One region of the Paenibacillus sp. Dod16 genome, then DNA from elsewhere that is predicted to be linked to it. Evidence: predicted binding sites of a transcription regulator. Region 1 holds the regulator's gene; each other region holds the start of a gene.

The links. Region 1 encodes Rex, which represses fermentation and respiration genes when NADH is low (regulators of the CRP and FNR family bind a similar motif). Its sites were predicted from a motif close to TTGTGAAATATTTCACAA; they were not measured.
Region 2: the regulator Rex is predicted to act here: its motif matches at 1,387-1,404, upstream of nirB (nitrite reductase large subunit NirB).
Region 3: the regulator Rex is predicted to act here: its motif matches at 1,546-1,563, upstream of adhE (bifunctional acetaldehyde-CoA/alcohol dehydrogenase).

What each region holds. Positions count from the first base shown of each region.
Region 1 is NZ_JBNDYG010000005.1:119,799-123,082, forward strand. Features, by position in the region: gene ACPV3A_RS05265 (amidohydrolase) at 1-1,095, opposite strand, end outside; gene ACPV3A_RS05270 (redox-sensing transcriptional repressor Rex) at 1,070-1,735, opposite strand; gene dinG (ATP-dependent DNA helicase DinG) at 1,798-3,284, opposite strand, start outside.
Region 2 is NZ_JBNDYG010000005.1:291,828-295,111, reverse strand. Features, by position in the region: gene ACPV3A_RS06195 (winged helix-turn-helix transcriptional regulator) at 133-453, shown strand; gene ACPV3A_RS06190 (hypothetical protein) at 637-1,311, shown strand; gene nirB (nitrite reductase large subunit NirB) at 1,491-3,284, shown strand, end outside.
Region 3 is NZ_JBNDYG010000005.1:286,989-290,272, forward strand. Features, by position in the region: gene adhE (bifunctional acetaldehyde-CoA/alcohol dehydrogenase) at 1-1,477, opposite strand, end outside; gene ACPV3A_RS06165 (Crp/Fnr family transcriptional regulator) at 1,749-2,474, shown strand; gene ACPV3A_RS06170 (asparagine synthase) at 2,559-2,717, shown strand; gene ACPV3A_RS06175 (formate/nitrite transporter family protein) at 2,937-3,284, opposite strand, start outside.

The sequences.
Region 1 (3,284 bases):
ATCTGCCTTCATGCCTACCGCAAGCGTACCAATATCCGTAAGGAAGGCTGACTTGGCTCCATATTCTGTACCCATCCGAAGCGCTTCGGATGCTGGAATTGCGGTTGGATCCCCGCTTACTCCTTTATGGATCAGTGCGGCGAGCCGCATCTCTTCAAACATATCCAGATTATTATTGCTGGCAGGTCCATCGGTACCCAAAGACACGGTGACCCCGGCTTTCAGCAGTGCAGGCACGCGAGCGATGCCGCTGGCAAGCTTCAAATTGCTGCCTGGATTATGCGAAACCATAACTTGATGTTTGGCCAGAATTTCGATTTCTTCATCGGTCAGATGGACGGCATGCGCAAGCAGCGTTGGACGGGAGAACATGCCAAGCTTCTCTAGATGGGCAACAGGGCGAAGTCCGTAGTCATTTACGTTCTGAGCTACTTCCGTTTCCGTTTCGGACATATGCGTATGCAAAGGCAGATTCAAATCATGTGACGCTTGCACGAATTTTTCGATGAAATCCGGCGGGCACGTATAGGGTGCATGCGGTGAGATCATCGTCGTAATTCTACCGTCAGCCTGACCATGCCAGTCTTTCGCGAATGCAACCGCCTCTTCCAGCTTCTGCTGCTGCACCTCAGGCGGACATAATCCGATGACACCGCGCGTCAGAACGCCGCGCATGCCTGAGTCCTCCACTACCTTTGCAACCTGATCCATATGATCATACATATCCACAAATGTCGTGGTTCCGCCTTTAATCATCTCCAGCACGGAGAGCGAGGTTCCCCAGTATACATCGTCGGCCGTGAATTTGGCTTCCATCGGCCACATTTTTTCCTGAAGCCATACTTGCAGTGCCAGATCGTCGCCATACCCGCGAAGAAGCGACATGGCCGCATGTCCGTGCGTATTCACCAATCCAGGCAGGAAAAACAGATGGGTTCCGTCGATGATTTCTGTTCCCTCTTGGACAGTCGGCTCTTCTTCACCCAGGTAAGTGATCCGGTCGTTCTCCACGACCATATATCCGTGTAACACGGATCTGCCTTCCTCTAGTACCGCAAACGTTCCGTTTTTAACCATCCACTTCGTTGTCGTCATGTGCTGCATCCTCCTTGCCGTTATCCAAATAATAGGCCAAACTCTGCAAATCCGTAGTAAAATCTGCCGTATGGATACGGATATGGGGTGGAGCTTTCAGGATGGTCGGCGCAAAATTCAGGATAGCCTCGATGCCTGCCGCGATAAGTTGATTCGCTACATTCTGCGCCTCAAAATCCGGAACGGTGATAATCCCGATACGAATGCCGTACTCATGAACCGTCTTCTCCAGTTCCTCCATCGGCTGTACGACCAAATTGTTAATTTTCATACCAACTTTGGGAGAATACGAATCGAAAACCGCCACAATCTTCATATTGTCCTTCAGAAATGCATTGTAATTCGATAATGCATGTCCAAGATTACCGGCCCCAATCAATGCGACATTGATCTTCTGGTCCAGCTTTAGAATCTGGCGAATTTTCTCGATCAGATAAGATACGTCATATCCGATCCCTTTCCGTCCAAAATCACCGAAATACGCTAGGTCCTTACGAATTTGAGCAGGATTGAGGTCCAGTTTCTGCCCCAGTTCCTGGGAGGAAACCGTGGAGACCTCCCTTTTCTGAAGCTCATTCAAATAGCGCAAGTATACAGGTAATCTGCGGACCACGGCTTCCGAAATTTTTTCCGATTTCATGCATGCTCCCCCTAATAATAGGTTAATAACTACATTTGTTTGTGCTCGTTCATGGTTTCACTTTATTCAGCTTGGTTCCCTATGCCTGCCTCTTCCTGCAGCCATTTCGAAATTCGGGGAACGATCCCCTCTGTCGGCATGTGCTCCATCTTCGGTCCAGGCAAGGAATATAAGAAATACTTCCCGTAATAGGATTCAATGACCCGAGTATCGTAAACGATGACAATCCCCTTATCCTGCGCGGTCCGTACCAGTCGGCCAAATCCCTGTTTGAAGCGAATGACCGCTTGCGGAACCGAAAGCTTCATGAACGGGTTCTTCTTCTGCTGCTGCAGAAGCTCGCTCTTGGCTTCGACCAGAGGGTGATTCGGCGGCTGGAACGGCAGCCGGACGATGGCAAGGCAGGTGAGCGCCTCACCGGGTATATCTACTCCTTCCCAGAAGGAGCTGGTGCCAAGCAGAACCGAAGCGCTGCTATCCTGGAATCTCCGGATTAACTTGGTACGGCTGGTTCCGTCCATCCCTTGTCCCAGTACCGTAATATCGCTGGATCCCAGCGCCTCCTTCAAGGGCTCATGCACCTGACGCAGCATGCGGTACGAGGTGAACAGGACAAGCATGCGACCATGCGTTGCGATGGCCGTATCAGCCAATGATTGCACAAGTGTATTCACAAAGAGTGCATCCCCGACCGAGCCCTTCAAGCTCGGAAAATCGCGCGGCACAACAAGGAGAGCCTGCTCCCTGTAATTAAACGGGGACGGCAGCAGGACCGTGTTCAGGTTGCCGTTATCTGCCGCTTCCTGAAGACCCAAGTTCTCGATCATGAACTGAAACGATTTGTCCACCGACAAGGTCGCCGATGTCAGGATCACGCTTTGTTTTTTGTCAAAAAACAATTCCTTTAAGTGGGTGCTGACGTCGACAGGCACCGCATAAAGCTGCAGCGATTTGCCGCGGAAGTTGCCGTTCGCCTCCATCCAGTATACCGTGCCCTCATCGTTCAGGGACATGAAGGTCCTCAGGTCCTCGCGGTGTGCCGCCAGGTCCTTAAATAGACCCGATAGGTCTGTTAACAGACTGTCCGCGCTGTAATCATCCAGATCTTCCTTCATTTCGGCAATCAGCTTGTCACCCTTGCGAACGACATCGCCGAGCGCCAGATGAATTTGATGCTCCAGCTCGGCCAGCGAATTCCAATCCTTCGGCTTCTTCAGAGGCGATAAGCGAAGCGAGAATTGACCGGCATCCCCCGGAGTCGCGTCTCCGCGCTCCGGAAGCAGTCCGAACAATTGATCGCTGAGCCGGTCCCAATTCTCTTTGACGGTGATCAGATCCGGATAAATCCGGTCGATGATGGAAGACCACTCAACAGCCTTCTCATGGGACGACGCTTGCAGCAGCTGGCGAAGAGCCGGAAGCTGACCGCTTCGGCTGTCTTTGTACATACGGGTCAACGTATGGACAACCGAAAAATATTTCATCTGCAAGCCTAGGTGCTTGCCCGCGACGTCCTCCAGATGATGCGCTTCATCGATGACGAGACGCT
Region 2 (3,284 bases), 170 kb from region 1:
GGGCTAGGTGGTTTTCAGTTTCTCGGAAATGTGCTAAAATGAAACATACTTACAATTCGTAAGTTTTCTAGTTTTTTGATTAAGCTTATGAGTTTCTATAAACAAGGTGACTTCGTAAAGAGGTGAAGGGATATGGAAGTTACAAATGTTACGATGTGTCCCCGTTTTGAATCTGCATTTTCTTTTCTGGGCAAACGGTGGAACGGTTTGATTATTCAAACGTTGATGAGCGGGCCTAAGCGCTTTAAGGATATTTCGAATTTGATTCCGTCCATGAGCGATAAAATGCTCTCCGAGCGGATGAAGGATTTGGAATGTGAAGGGATACTGATTCGTCATGTCTATCCGGAAACACCGGTACGTATTGAATATGAACTGACTGAAAAAGGCAAAGCACTTCGTCCGGTGATGGAGCAAATTGCATCCTGGGCAGAACAATGGGTCGAAAGATGAGTCATCTTAAGACTCCCCTTGATGATTAAACCCTGGCATGAGATATCCTCATTTCAGGGTTTTTTTTCTAAACGGAAGTATGGTTCCTGTTTATTTACGGCAAGAATATGTGGACATGCACCAAGCGGACGCAGCCGCTATATGATGTAAATAACGAGAGCGGCATATCAAGGAGGCGAGCCCATGACCAAGCGAACGTATATCTCCCGTTTCCATTATGGACAAGAGGACATCTCAGAACTTGAAAACGCTTCATTAAAAGTGCTTCATATTTTTGAGAAAACCAAGCGGATGCTGAGCCAGTATGTGCCGGACTCCCTGTGGTTAGCTGCTTCTGGAACAAGCCCGGAACCTGCAGAAAACGTTAACCAAAACGGTACCAGTGCTTCAGTCATGTTTCAGAAATGGGTCAAAGCCCCCGGCGGATGGAAGTTCATTGGTTATGAAACCGATCGATTTCATGCTACCGGGCAGAATAGGGGACGAACGGGAAGATTTCTGCAGATGATCATCTGGTCACTCTATGAGAAAATCGTGATGATGCATCCCTTCCTTGGCAGCGAGCCGTTTTTTGACGGGGAAGAGCTGGATGTGATTGCGAATTACTTTGTGCCTACGTATATCAGCGCCGTACCGTTGGTGGAGCAGGGAAAAGCCTTTAAGACCATACAGGCCGGCATCGTTCTGTATCAGGAGCATATTCAGGCGCCTGCCGTCACTATGCAATCGGATGGCGGCTTATTAGAGGGGAACTGGATGACCGGGGTAAATCTGGATGCGAAGGGGTTTGCGGGTATTCGCCCTTATTTAAAAGTGCCAAGCGGCGAACGAGCCTATATGGAAGCCGATATTATATAGAGGGTGTTCTCATCATAACCTTGTTCCGACGCGGACAGGGTTATTTGGTATTTTTGTTTAAAATTTTAACGATTTATGTGAAATATATCACAATAAATAATGCCGTCAGACGATATAATTTATGTGAAAGGAACGGAATACCACGATCTAGATAAACGTGTTGGGGAGGAATCAAACTTATGTCCAATATAAAGAGAGAAAAGTTAGTTGTCATTGGCAACGGTATTGCCGGGATTAGCACGGTCGAGCAAATCATTAAACTGGGTGGGAATTTTGACATCACCGTCATTGGACAGGAGCCTCATCCGAATTATAACCGCATTATGCTGTCGTATGTGTTGGAAGGCAGCAAAACCTTGGATGACATTGTATTGAATGATTGGAAATGGTACGAGGATAACCATATCACTTTGCATACGGGTGTCACCGTAACAGCCATTGATGGAGAGCGCAAGGTCGTGACAGCCGACAACGGATTGACGGTGCCTTATGACAAAGTAATGATAGCAACGGGCTCGAAGCCTTTTATTTTACCCGTACCGGGTAGTGACAAAGAAGGCGTTATCGGTTTCCGTAACATAGCCGATTGCACCCAGATGCTGGAGGCCGCTAAGGCCTACAAGAAAGCGGCAGTCATCGGCGGGGGGCTTCTGGGTCTGGAAGCTGCCAAGGGATTGGTCAGCCTCGGCATGGAGGTGACGGTGGTTCATCTCATGCAGGATTTGATGGAGAGCCAATTGGATTCGATGGCATCCGGCATGCTGAAAAGGGAGCTTGAACAGCAGGGTATCAACTTCTTACTAGGCAAACAAACAACCGAAATATTGGGAGATACCAGAGTCACGGGACTCCGGTTCAAGGATGGGGATGAGCTTGAAGCCGACCTGGTGGTCATGGCAGTGGGCATCAGAACGAACACGGGAATCGCCCAAGCGAGTGGAATCGAAGTAAACCGGGGAATCGTAGTTAATGATTATCTTCAAACTTCCTGGCCGGATGTGTACGCGGTTGGCGAATGCTGCGAGCATCGGGGCGCATGCTACGGCCTGGTTGCGCCGTTGTTCGAACAGGGACAGGTGCTGGCGAAGCATCTGTGCGGCGTGGAAGGCCAGCCTTACGAGGGAAGCATTGTATCGACGAAGCTGAAAATCAGCGGTGTTGATGTATTCTCTGCCGGAGAGTTCATGGAGCAAGCCGAACACGCGGTGATCACCGCGAAAGATGATTGGCGCAAGACTTATAAGAAAATATTAATCCGCGACAATATCATTGTCGGGGCGATATTGTTCGGAGATGTGAGCGATTCGGCAAGCCTTCAATCCATGATTCGGAAAAAGACAGCCATGACGGATGAGATTTACGATTCGATCATGGGCACGGATCGTGCAGGGACAGGAGGCGGCAAGGCATTTTCGCTGGAGAAGATGCCCGACGATGAGATCGTATGCGGATGCAACGGCGTAACCAAAAAAGCCATCGTGGATGCCATTACTCTCCAAGGTCATACGACAGTGGATGAGATCAAAGCTTGCACAGGTGCTACCCGCTCGTGCGGCGGCTGCAAACCTGTCGTGGAGCAAATACTCCAGAGCGTATTGGGCGATGGCTTTAAGGCCGCAGGCAAACAAGGCATATGCCCATGCACGACACTCGATCGGGATGAAATCGTCGCGGAAATCCGTGCGAAGGGACTTACCACGACGAAGGAAGTCATGCATGTTCTGAACTTCAGCAACCCGGAAGGCTGCTCGAAATGCCGCCCGGCCATCCATTATTATCTGGCCATGCTGAACCCGGAAACCCATCAGGAGGAGAGGGAATCCCGTTTTGTCAACGAACGGATGAACGCCAACATTCAGAAAGACGGCACGTATACGGTAGTCCCAAGAATGTACGGCGGCGTTACCACGCCGGAGGATTTGAAGAAAATCGCGGATGTATCGCTTAAATATAATGTGAAGGTTGTCAAGGTT
Region 3 (3,284 bases), 170 kb from region 1:
GGTCGGTAACGATAGCGACACGGGTGATTTCCGGCATTTTCGCAAGATACTGCGTCGAACCTTTTTCAAAGTAAATTTTGTCCGGCACTTTAAACCACTGCATATTCACGGTTCTGCGGTTCACCCTTTTCACGTTGATTAAATTGACGGCCGTCACGTTCGACGAAGTGGAATTACGTCCATACGAACCGCAGCCCAGCGTCAGCGATGGCAGATTCGTGTTGTAGATATCGCCGATACCGCCTTGCGAAGATGGCTGATTCACCAGGATACGGCAGGTTTTCATCCGATCCGAGAATTTCATGATGATGTCCTCATTGTGCGAATGGATTACCGACGAGTGGCCCATGCCGCCAAAAGCAACCATCTCTTCAGCGCGCGTGATGCCCTCTTCCGCATCTTTCACTTTATAGCAGGCCAGCACCGGGCTAAGCTTCTCGGCAGACAACGGATAGGCAGGTCCGACTCCCTCCAGCTCGGCGACCAGGATCTTGGTGCTTTCAGGTACCTCGAATCCGCAAGCCTCGGCTATCTTAGCTGCCGGCTGTCCGACGATAGTAGGATTTACCGCACATTTATCCGATATCATCGCATGCGCAGTCAGTTTCGCCAGCTCTTCCTTGTTGACAAAATAACAGCCGCTGGCAATCATTTTTTTCTTCACTGTATGATATATAGGCTCCTCGATAATGACAGCCTGCTCGGAAGCGCAGATCATGCCGTTATCAAAGGTTTTGGACAAAATCAAATCGTTCACCGCCTGATCCAGATCCGCGCTCTTCTCTATAAAGCAAGGCACGTTTCCTGGTCCTACGCCCAGGGCAGGCTTGCCGCAGCTGTATGCCGCTTTGACCATCGCCGAACCGCCTGTAGCCAGAATGCAGGCAACGTCAGGATGATTCATCAGTGCATTGGTTTTATCCATGGAAGGTGCTTCGATCCACTGGATGCAGTCGGCAGGAGCACCTTGCTTCACGGCGGCATCCCGCAGTATCCGTGCAGCTTCCCGGCTGCAGGCCTGCGCGGATGGATGGAATCCGAAGATGATCGGGTTTCTTGTTTTAATGGAGATCAGTGCCTTGAATATCGTCGTGGAGGTCGGATTGGTTACCGGTGTTATCCCCATGATAATCCCGATCGGTTCTGCTATTTTTTGAAAGCTGTCATAGGCGTTGTCTTCAATGATACCTACGGTTTTGTCGTATTTAATGCTGTTGTGGATATACTCCGTGGCAAACAGGTTTTTGATGATCTTGTCTTCGTACACGCCGCGTCCCGTTTCCTCAACCGCCATTTTCGCCAGCTGCATGTGCTTCTCAAGGCCTGCCATGGCCATGGCCTGTACAATCCCGTCGACTTGCTCCTGATTCAATTCCATAAACTTTTCTTTGGCCCGATTCGCCTTGTCAATCAGCCCCTGAATGTACTCCGACGCTGTTTGTCCTTTTACTTCCACCGTTCCTTTGCTCACAGCCATATCTCTCATCCTCCCATGATTCATGTTTCTTTCTACGCTTTGATCGTAACACAGCTGTTTCTAATTTCATGTGAATTATTTCACAATATAAGTATTTATCTTTTCTGTGTGATTTACACCTGTCTTCCCCTCCTTTCAAGTGAAAGAGATCACAAAGTTTGAAAATTCGCCACGATTTCCCTCTTAATCTCCCCCAAAAGTGAATGTTTTCACGTTATAATGTATTTAAAGATTAAACAGATCAAATTTTAGGATGTTAGGGGATACCAACATGAATACTGTAGACCATGTAATGGAAATCGAAAACTTAGGGAACACGCAGTGCTTCTCGGAGCAAAACCGCAACCGTCTGCTGGTCAGCATGAAGGAAAGGGTACTCCCTGAAGGATCCCATTTGTTCTGGGAAGGCGATTTCGCCGACAAGCTGTACTACGTTAAACAAGGAAGAATCAAATTAACCAAATCGACCGATGAAGGCAAAGAGTTGATTCTATATATGTACCATCCGGGAGACATGGTCGGGCAAGCCGATCCATTCTTCAGCAACAATCACAGTTTCTCGGCAGAGGTGCTTGAGGATAGCGTTGTCGGTGTCATCGAGCACAAGGATCTGGAGCTGCTGATCTGTCAGCACTGCGACTTCGCCATTGATTTTATGAAGTGGATGGGCATTCACCACCGCATCACCCAGACCAAATTCCGGGATCTCATGATGTACGGCAAGCCCGGCGCTTTAACATCGACACTCATCCGGCTGAGCAATACCTACGGGCAGCATCAAGCGGATGATACTATTCTCATCAACAAGAAGATTACCCACACCGATCTCTCGAACATGATTGGGGCAACCCGCGAAAGCGTGAACCGGATGCTGAGCGACCTGCGCAAAAAAGATGCTATCGAATATGCCGGCGGGATGATTGTCATTAAAGATCTTCCGATGCTGCAGGAAATCTGCCATTGCGAGCTGTGCCCGAACGAAATCTGCCGGATTTAATCGGCCTCCCTTCTGTGCATAATACACAGTCATCTGCTTACAATAACCTTGTCTTTCCAAACCAAAATAAAGGGAGTGCTCAGCATGCGTGAAGGTTTGATTCCTGCTGTTCTTGGAACTGTGGTTTCTGCTTCGGGTGCCGCTCTGCTTGGCAGCAAGTATAAACTTGCCGCAACCGGTATTCTCGGCTTCGGACTGGCTCATATTGTGCTTGGTGCGATTGACCTGGTGGAACATCGGTAAGGATTGGAAGACAAGATTCACATAGCTGTCCTATTCAGTCATTGAACTGAAGGGACGGCTTTTTATGTATGTGCCCGACGGGATCCCTCTTTTTTTGTTAGGAGACGTTCCGTGCAGGTCCCTCACTTTAATTAGACAAATGAAAGAAGCGGTCAACTGTTTGGTCGACCGCTTCTTTTCGGCTGTATATTATGAGCAGCCCCTTTTCTATGATGCCTACTATGCAACCTTCTTTTGCTTGCTCCCTTTTCCCGACGAGATAAACCAATACGTCATCCCCACAAACAATCCTCCGCCAAGAATGTTCCCCAGCGTGACCGGCACCATGTTGCTGATCCATCCGCCGATGGAAATGGCCTCGGGATGCCCCGGCAAAATCGTCGCGAGCGTCAGAAGTGTCATATTGGCTACGCTATGCTCGTACCCTGTCGCAATGAAAGCAAACAGACACCACCATATTAAGATCAGCTTGGTCGTTTCTCCTTTGGCCCGAATCCCCATCCACAAGGCCAGACAGACAAGCCAGTTACACAAGATGCCTCGGAAGAACAGCTCCATAAACGGATC